DNA from 3 places in the Paenibacillus sp. AK121 genome. Region 1 is predicted to be linked to each of the others. Evidence: predicted binding sites of a transcription regulator. Region 1 holds the regulator's gene; each other region holds the start of a gene.
What was found. The regulator LexA, encoded in region 1, represses DNA repair genes until DNA is damaged. The targets are predictions, from matches to a motif close to CGAACATATGTTCG.
Positions count from the first base shown of each region.

Region 2: recA (recombinase RecA) is a predicted target of LexA. The motif match lies at 1,772-1,785, and genes of this name have one in related genera.
Region 3: addB (helicase-exonuclease AddAB subunit AddB) is a predicted target of LexA. The motif match lies at 1,844-1,857, and genes of this name have one in related genera.

Region 1 is NZ_JAHPJM010000003.1:36,137-39,420, reverse strand. Features, by position in the region: gene KSP24_RS25715 (DUF2798 domain-containing protein) at 1-204, shown strand, start outside; gene KSP24_RS06425 (hypothetical protein) at 298-438, opposite strand; gene KSP24_RS06420 (hypothetical protein) at 480-644, opposite strand; gene lexA (transcriptional repressor LexA) at 1,061-1,687, opposite strand; gene KSP24_RS06410 (LysM peptidoglycan-binding domain-containing protein) at 1,877-2,245, shown strand; gene KSP24_RS06405 (DUF896 domain-containing protein) at 2,354-2,560, shown strand; gene KSP24_RS06400 (hypothetical protein) at 2,676-3,185, shown strand.
Region 2 is NZ_JAHPJM010000005.1:184,442-187,725, forward strand. Features, by position in the region: gene pgsA (CDP-diacylglycerol--glycerol-3-phosphate 3-phosphatidyltransferase) at 1-263, shown strand, start outside; gene KSP24_RS11495 (competence/damage-inducible protein A) at 359-1,627, shown strand; gene recA (recombinase RecA) at 1,855-2,916, shown strand; gene KSP24_RS11505 (regulatory protein RecX) at 3,128-3,284, shown strand, end outside.
Region 3 is NZ_JAHPJM010000001.1:480,535-483,818, forward strand. Features, by position in the region: gene KSP24_RS02145 (Na/Pi cotransporter family protein) at 1-14, opposite strand, end outside; gene KSP24_RS02150 (class I SAM-dependent rRNA methyltransferase) at 304-1,683, shown strand; gene addB (helicase-exonuclease AddAB subunit AddB) at 1,924-3,284, shown strand, end outside.

The DNA of each region.
Region 1 (3,284 bases):
TCTTTCTACGGTTTATTAACTTCAATTCTTAGCCATGCTATTAGCGATCATTCATTATTTGAAGCATATTTAGAAATTTCTATAAAGAACTTTGTTGTGGCCTATCCATTACAATTATTGGTTATGGGTCCAGCTGTTCGAGCCTTGTTTATAAAATTTATAAAGAAAAGCGGACAAGTGGGACCAAAGCTGATACAAGTTTGAGGAAGCTATAACTGGCGGGATTGGTAGTTTGGTGATCATTTAACACAAAAAAAGCAGGAAGAATTCTTCCTGCTTTTTGCTTGAAAATAATTATTAACGTCTGCGTTGTCTATCATTCACGCTAAACAGATTAACAGCCAGTGCGTTACCTCTTGCACGCGCAGTGGCTCTTTGGTTGGAACGGATGTTTAATCTTCTTCTTCTCAATTCACGGTTGCTGTGTCTTCTGCTCATAATATCACCTCCCTTCAAAGAAATGAAGGTACGGTTAAATCTTAATGATGTTTATGCTTACGCTTGGAAATTTTGATATTTAATGCGTTAGTTGCGAGTGCATTTCCGCTTCCTGTTTTAGCAGCTGCGGCTTGAAAGACTTTAACGACCAGATATCTGTTTTTCCCGATGCGATGCTTATACGTTTTAACTCTATTTCTGATCATCTGCATAACTCCTTTACTTTAGGTCTGCTATATACATATGTCAATTGTGCTAGTAATGTATCAGCATCAATCTACTAAAGACAAAAAGAAGCTAGTACCTATGTTCCTAAATGTTTTTAAAAAAACTCATGCTAGCCTGCGTTCGCCTTCCCAACTTTACGTTATAGGGGAAGGCTACAGTAGGTTCACATGAGTCAAATTTCCATTTGTTTAGCTAATAAAAGTAAACAGTTCAAGATCAGAGGGGACTATTTCGGATAATGGGGGGATATAATAGTAGAGACAATATAGGTTGCTGAAAAGGAAAGAATAGTTGTGAGACACACATAGTAAACATAATAACAATATAAAACCGGCTCGCCTAGGCGGCCGGTTTTATATTCGTGGTAGTATAACGGGGAAGAAAGCACGATAAATCAGTGGAAGTCCCGGAAGAGTCCAACAACCTTGCCCAATATGCTGACGTGTGTCAGGCGAAGCGGTTCAAAGGCTGGATTTTCAGGTTGAAGCCGGATATGATCTTTTTCTTTGTAAAAGGTTTTAACTGTTGCCTCGTCTTCATCTGTCATAGCTACTACAATGTCTCCGTTATCAGCTGTCTGCTGCTGACGTACGATTACATAGTCTCCGTTAGCAATACCAGCTTCAATCATGCTTTCGCCTACAACAGATAACATGAATATTTTATCCTCACCAACAAAGTGTTGGGGAAGAGGAAAGTAATCTTCAATATTTTCTGTCGCCGTAATAGGAAGACCAGCGGTTACTTTGCCGACGACGGGAACACGACTAATGGAGTAATTAATCAAGTTGCTGTTATCCGATTCGTCTTGACCAAGTAATTCAATAGCCCGTGGTTTCGTAGGATCGCGGCGAATGAGTCCTTTTTTCTCCAAACGATCCAAATGACCGTGAACCGTAGAACTGGAGGCCAATCCGACTGCCTCGCCTATTTCGCGCACAGAAGGGGGGTATCCCTTTAGACGCACTTCATTGCGGATAAATTCAAGAATGGCCTGCTGGCGGCTCGAAATCTTAGACATACCGTATCAACCCCATTTAGTAACGTTTGGGAAAATTATAGCATAGAACCTCCGTTCGTACAAACATAAGTTCTAAATAATCCCTAAAAATATTTACGAACTTTTGTTCTGTTTTCTATTGAACAAAACAAACGTTCGTGTTATATTGTGAAAAACATAAGAACAAACGTTTGGAGGACGCGGCCAATTATGAAATATAGCACTTATCAAAGTATTTTCCCGATGAACTTAGAGAATTTACAGGAGACCCGAAAAGAGGGTAAGGTGCGTTTGTTACAGGTTATTACCAATACTCTTTTACTCAAGCTTCTTATTCTAGTAATTATCGTTTGGGTTGCAGGGGCAGGTGTACTTACGGTTTTCGCAGCACCTTCAGTTTCTAATAAAGAGGTGATTAAGCTGACTGTACAACCTGGAGATACGTTATGGAAGATTGCCGTGAATCATAAACCGGAACGAATGGATACACGGGTATATATTGAAGGAATTATGCGTATTAACGATTTGGAGGATCGGGGAGTGCAGGCAGGTCAGGTGCTTAAGCTTCCACACTTCTGATCTATAAGACTATAGAGCTTGTCAAGGAGCGCAATGCGGGAGCCTTGACAAGCTCTTTTCTACATGTCAAAGTGTATTATATCTTTGCTTTTATGGAGGGGACACAATTTGGATATAGACAGCTTGGTACAGCGCATTAATGAATTAGCGCGCAAAGCAAAAGCCGAAGGATTGACAGAAGAGGAAACCACAGAGCGCGCCAACCTTCGGGAAATTTATTTAGGCAACATTCGCCGTAATTTTCGGCAGCAGCTTGAAACCATTGAATTTGTGGACGATGATACGTCGAAGGGAAATGGCGGGCTGAAGCATTAATGTCGCTAAAGCCTGCATCATTTGCCTTTGTTTTAGGTATCTTTCCTGGTATCTATATAGATCAGCTTTAAGGCAGTTGCTTTAATGTAATATTTATTGGGAAGGGAATTGAGAGATGGCCCGATCATTTGAAAGAAAAGTACGTAAAAACACAGCGCATTTAAATAAAACGCGCAAGAAACAAGGCATTCAAACCATTAACGGCGCAGGTTCAGCAATGGACATTTTCCGTGGCCGTAATATTACTGTGCCAATCATGCTGGCTGGTCTTGCTGTATTGTACATGCTTATGAGTTACTTTTTGACTAAGACCGGCATGCGGGGAATGGACTGGCTGGTATTTGGCTTGTACTTGATGCTGGCTGTAATCTTCTTCATTCGCCGTCCTTATTTAAAAGTGGGAAAAGATACCCTCTATATGTTAAAAGGTGGCAGAGAACGGCCGATGACGGCAGGGGACATGAAAGCCATCAAAATTGAAAAGGGTTACGTTACCGTTGAAAGAAAAGGGAAGGGCGGTAATTTTATTTTTACAAAATCACTGGGACGCTACGATACGGATGCCATCGCAGAGCGTCTTGAAAAGTTTGCACTATCCAATCAGATACAGGTAGATAAGAAATAACCGATTTAGCCTGTAGCTCTGTAAGTAAGGCCGTATGATGTTATTTTTTCATATAACATGGTGCGGCCACTTGCTTAATATGGGCACACATAACGATCT
Region 2 (3,284 bases), on a different contig from region 1:
TCAGTCGTGAGTTTGCGGTTACGGGTCTGAGACAGATCGCCTTATTGGATGGCTCTGTGGTTGCTGCAAGCAATTGGGGGAAATTAAAGACGATCATCCAGATCGTTGCTATTGTAGCACTGCTCATAAATAATTTCCCGTTTGTTTTTCTGGGTATTCCGTTTGATTTAATAGCGATATGGGCAGCTGTGTTAATCACCATTTATTCGGGTATTGATTACTTTGTAAAGAATATCCATTTGCTGAGCTCCTCTAAAGTTTAACAGGATAAATCTTATGGAAACAGCAATAGGGACTTAACTTATTGCTGTTTCTTTACATAATTCCCACATTATACGCATCCTAGGAGGACGAATTGATGAAAGCTGAAATCATTGCAGTAGGAACAGAGTTATTACTTGGACAAATAGTAAATACAAATGCCCAATATTTGTCACAAGAGCTAGCTACTATCGGAATTGATGTATATTTTCAGACTGTAGTTGGCGATAACATGGATCGACTTCAGGAAGCGGTACGTCTTGCTCAGAAGCGTGCGGATATTATTTTGTTTTCTGGTGGGCTGGGGCCAACTCAGGACGATTTGACAAAAGATGCGATAGCGGCTGTACTGGGGCGAAAATTGCAGATAGATCGTCTTGCCATGGACAAGCTGGATCAGTTTTTCCGTAACCGTGGGGTAGAAATGACCGAGAATAACCGCCGCCAGGCGCTTTCTATTGAAGGAGCCACTCCGCTTGAAAATGAGACGGGTTTAGCTATAGGGGATGCCATTGCACAGGACGGTAAATTTTATGTGGTTTTGCCCGGACCACCTAAGGAACTTAAACCTATGTTTGCAAATCATGCTAAACCATGGTTGCTTCAGCAGGCATTAAGCGGTGAGGAGATGCCGATTTATTCGAAAATGCTAAAATTCGCAGGGATCGGTGAGTCAGCTCTTGAAACGCGCTTGTTAGATCTGATCGAATCCCAGACGGACCCCACGATTGCTCCTTATGCCAAGGAAGGGGAAGTCACGATCCGTATATCCACCAAGGCGGCCAGTGAGAGTGAAGCTTTAATTAAGCTGACGGCTACGGAAGTACAAATTCAGCAGCGTCTTTCCGAATATATGTATGCAAGTGAGGATGTTACGCTGGAGAAGGTGATTGTAGATTTAATGGCCAAGCGCGGACTCACTGTGAGCGCAGCGGAAAGCTGTACAGGCGGTATGCTGATGGAACACATCACTTCTATACCTGGCAGTGCTGTTATGTTTCAAGGTGGCATCGTGTGTTATTCCAATGAAATGAAGATGAAATTGCTCAATGTGCCTTATGATTATTTGGAAGGGGATCATGCGCCAGGCGCAGTGAGTAAGGAAGTAGCCCTTGTGCTTGCAGAGCAGGCAAGAATGATTATGGACAGCGATTTCGGACTTTCTGTTACTGGTGTAGCTGGGCCCGGATATTCCGAGCGGAAGCCAGTCGGCCTGGTGTATATTGGTATTGCTGAGCGCGACAAGGAAACGGAAGTATATGAGCTGAATTTAAGTGGTAACCGTGAGACCATCCGTTTGCGATCCGTCAAAGCTATCCTGTACAGATTGTGGCGCCGATTGGTAGAGAACGAGAAACTCTCTTAATTATCGATGAGTTGTTTTAGATAGATATTCATGATATAATATTCTTATTCGGAAGAACCGTTGCAAAGCTTTTTGCCAGCGGTTCTTTTTTCGTTTTAAGAGAAAGGTATAATTATAGAAGAGAGCTGCGGGAAATAAAAAAAACGAATGTATGTTCGAAAAAATGCTTGGCAAGCGTGTCAAAACAAGGTATTATTAAAGTACAAACAATGAAGGATGTGAGTTTATTGTCAGATCGTCGTGCTGCGCTGGATATGGCGCTCCGTCAAATAGAAAAGCAATTTGGTAAAGGTTCCATTATGAAGTTGGGTGAGTCTACTCACATGCAAGTGGAAACAATCCCCAGTGGTTCGATTGCTTTGGATATTGCGTTAGGAACGGGCGGCTTTCCAAGAGGCCGGATTATTGAAGTATATGGACCGGAATCATCCGGTAAAACGACAGTAGCTCTTCATGCTATTGCAGAGGTGCAAAAAACAGGCGGACAAGCCGCCTTTATCGATGCCGAGCATGCGCTTGATCCGTCGTATGCGAGCAAGCTGGGTGTCAATATTGATGAGTTGTTACTATCGCAACCAGATACAGGTGAGCAGGCATTGGAGATTGCCGAAGCTCTTGTGCGTAGTGGGGCAGTGGACATTATCGTCGTTGACTCTGTAGCGGCACTTGTACCGAAGGCAGAGATTGAAGGCGAAATGGGAGATTCCCATGTCGGTCTTCAAGCGCGCTTGATGTCACAGGCATTGCGTAAGCTGTCTGGAGCCATTAATAAATCGAAAACCATTGCTATCTTTATCAACCAGCTCCGTGAAAAAGTAGGTGTTATGTTCGGTAACCCTGAAACTACACCGGGTGGACGTGCCTTGAAGTTTTACTCTACGGTACGTTTGGATGTTCGTCGTATCGAAAGCTTGAAAATGGGTAACGACATCGTGGGTAACCGTACACGTATTAAAGTCGTGAAGAATAAAGTCGCACCTCCTTTCCGTCAGGCTGAAGTGGATATTATGTACGGTGAGGGCATTTCCAAAGAAGGAAGCTTGATCGATATCGGTACGGAGCACGACATTGTCGACAAGAGCGGAGCATGGTATTCCTACGAAGGCGAGCGCCTTGGTCAGGGACGTGAGAATGCAAAGCAATTTTTGAAGGAAAATCCGAACATTGCTAGTACGATCGAGCAAAAAATCCGGGTGGCCAGTAATTTGATTACAACAATTGCTCCACCGACAGAAGAAGAGTTGGCGCAGGAGGCCAAGGAAGAACAGGAATTGCTGGAGCTTGAATAAAGCTTGCCTGAAACTTCGCTTCTGATCTGCCATGTGAACTGTAGCCTAGGGATTATGGTACAGTCCGTTTAAATAGCATGATTCTGATGCCCTGCACAGTTGTGCAGGGCATTTTTGCATCAAATAAAGTCTGCTTTGTCAGCAGAATCTAACTTTTGCGTAGCAGGTGATCGTAGGCTGCTTTCGTGAATTTCAAAGTGAGGGAAACATATTGCAGTTGGACGATAAAGATGAATACACTTCGGAAGAAAATAAACAGCAAGGGATTTCTCTTTTTCCAGATCATGAGGAATTGATGATTACTAGAGTGGAGCAGGGACAGGGACGCAAGCGTGGAAGATACATCATTCATTTTGGTCCATACTCAC
Region 3 (3,284 bases), on a different contig from region 1:
ACATGTATGAACACGGCCATAGCCCCCTTTTCTAGGTGAAAATACTTATGTAACAGCCTATGATCTGTCAAGGACAGCCATGACAAGCATGGTTGAGCAGTTTTTCACGGAACAATAATTTTGAAGTATCTTCACAAGCTTTAAAAGCGTGACGTCGATATACAGGCGGGCAGTAGCGAAGCGGTTCATTTGAATCTAGAGAAGCGCCAGTGATCGTAAGAACAAATGAACCGCGGAGCTGCGTCCCATCGAACACCACACTTTTAAGGACTTTAAGTAATCCAAGAATAGGAGTGAAGGATTTTGCCTTCAGTAATATTAGAACGTAGCCGCAAAAAAAGGCTGGAGCAAGCACACCCTTGGGTGTTTAAAAATGAAATAGCCAAGATTGAGGGTGATCCAGAAGCAGGTGATTTGGTCAACATCCTTAACCATCAAGGACGTTATTTGGCGACAGGTTACTATAATCCTGCTTCGCAAATTACAGTGCGTGTGATGTCCTATGAGCCGCTGGAAGTGATGGACCAAAGCTTCTTCGCCCAACGTTTCCGCAATTGCTTGGAGCATCGTGAACGCTTTGTGACTGGGGGGAACGCTTACCGTTTGGTGTACGGCGAGGCTGATTTTTTGCCTGGGCTGATTGTAGACCGTTTTGGCGATGTGTTGGTCGTTCAGCTGTTAACGCTTGGCATGGATCGGCGCAGGGAAGAAATCAGAGATGCGCTTGTTGAAGTCATGGGGCCAGTTGGTATATATGAGCGTAGTGATGTATCCATCCGCGAGCTGGAAGGGTTGGAACAGACGAAAGGTCCTTTGTACGGCGATTGCCCGCGCCATGTGGTGGTGACGGAAAATGGCTTACAAATCAAGGTCGATATCGAAGAGGGCCAAAAGACTGGCTATTTCTTTGACCAGCGTGAAAATCGCGCAGCCATCGCGCCGTTGATGACAGGTTGGGGAGCGCGTAGCGGAATTACGTTACAAGAAGTAGCTGCAACCCCAGGTGATGAGGCCACAACGGTCATGAAGCCTGTGAATAAAAGTGGTAAGGTGGTTGAATTCCCATTTTGGGACGGTGCAACTGTATTGGAATGTTTTTCACATACAGGTAGCTTTACGCTCAATGCGTGTAAACATGGTGCGAAAAAAGTAACTTGTCTGGATATTTCTGAACATGCGATTGAAAGTGCAAGGGATAATGTGAAGCTGAACGGTTTTGAGGATCGCGTCGAGTTTGTCGTCGACGATGCTTTTCAATATTTACGTAATCAGGTTAAAGGTGTAGAGGAGCGCACCGCGCGAGCGGGGGGCAAAGGAGATACAACCAAGCCGCTGACTGCGGGTGGCGGACGCACCTTTGACGTAGTTATTCTGGATCCGCCAGCTTTTGCCAAAACGAAGAGTGCTGTCAAAGGAGCTACACGTGGATATAAAGATATCAACCTTCATGGGATGAAGCTTGTCAATGAGGGCGGTTATTTGGTAACGGCGAGTTGTTCGTTCCATATGCGGCCAGAGCTGTTTTTGGACACGATTCAGGAAGCGGCGGCAGATGCCGGTAAAACCCTCCGACTGGTAGATTGGAGAGCGGCAGGGAAGGACCATCCTCAAATTTTAGGTGTGGAGGAAGGTCATTATTTGAAATTTGCCATCTTTGAAGTGCGCAGTCGGACGCGGCTGTAGACTTCATACCCTTGTCAAAGTTAATCTATTTTTAGGCGATAAAGATAACTAGGTGAAACAAACTCATTTTTAGTATAAATCAGTCCTGTAGAGAAGGCTTGCACCAAGCCATCCTGCGGGACTGTTTGTTTTTGAGAAGGGATCAATTGCTACAACATGGCAAACGTACGTTCTTTTCTCCTTTGCCTGATATGCTATACTGTTTAATAGAATGTTTTTGGTTGGAAAGGAGGCCGCATCATGTCGGTCCGCTTATTGATTGGCCGCTCTGGTAGTGGTAAAAGCACGTTAATCCGCAATGAAATGACGTCTATGTTACGCGAGGAGCCGCTAGGTAAACCTATGCTGTTACTTGTGCCCGAGCAATCGTCATTTGCTTCAGAGCATGCGTTGCTTACAGAAGCCGGAAACGGTATTCAGGGGTCGATGCGCGCCCAGGTGATGGGATTCCATCGTCTTGCCTATTTAGTCATGCAGGAAACAGGGGGTTCAGCCCTGGTGCCTGTAACAGAAGAAGGCAAGAAGATGCTTTTATATAAAATTATTCGTCGTCGCAAGGATGAACTGAGTTTGTTTAAGGATTCGGGAGATCAACTCGGTTTTGTGGATCGGTTGAATACGTTGTTTACAGAGTTAAAGCAGTACGGAAATGATGCTCGGTCTGTACCGGAACAACTGGAGAGAATGCATGCTGCGGGGGAGTCCGCCCCGATATTAAGAGGCAAGCTGAAGGATATCAGCCTAATCTATGAGGATTTTGAACGGGAGCTGACGCTTAAATATATCGATGGTGAAGATACGCTTCGCATGCTAACAGAACAGATTGCACAGTCTTCACTTATACGCGGAGCAGACATTTGGATGGATGGCTACCGAAGGTTTACACCGCATGAATATAAGGTGGTGGAGCAACTTATGCTGCACGCCTCCTCGCTGACGGTGGCGTTGACCTGTAACCGCAGCTACGAAAGTGGCCAGCTTCCGCATGAGCTGGATTTGTTTCATCCTTCGGCGGCTACCTACGTCAAGCTTAAAGGAATGGCAGACGAGCTGATGATTGAAACGCAGACACAGTTATTACGTCCTGATCCGATGCCGAGATTTAAGGAGCGTCCAGCGTTGGCGTATTTGGAGGCTAATTTCGAACATCGTACAGGGCTGCGGAATCAGGAACAGCGGATGCGGCTACAGCAGCTACGAGAGCAATGGGCAGATACACAACCGGAGGGTATAAAGCTGTATGCTGCAGCAAATCGCCGTGCCGAGCTGGAAGGAGCCGTACGCGAAATGCGCCGCTTGGCCCGTGAAGAGGGCGCGCGTTATCGGGAGATGGCCTTGTTTGTGCGTCATATTGAAGATTATGAGCCATGGGTGGAACCGATATTCAAGCAATATCAGGTCCCGGTATTTTTGGATCAGCGGAGAAGTATACTTCATCATCCCTTAGTGGAATTGATTCGGGCTTCACTGGATATCGTGCAGCGACGCTGGCGATATGAGGATGTATTTCGTGCGGTCAAAACAGACCTTCTATTGCCGCTGGACGGTCGAGTGAGCCGCGAGCAGATGGACCGTCTGGAAAACTATGTGCTGGCCTGTGG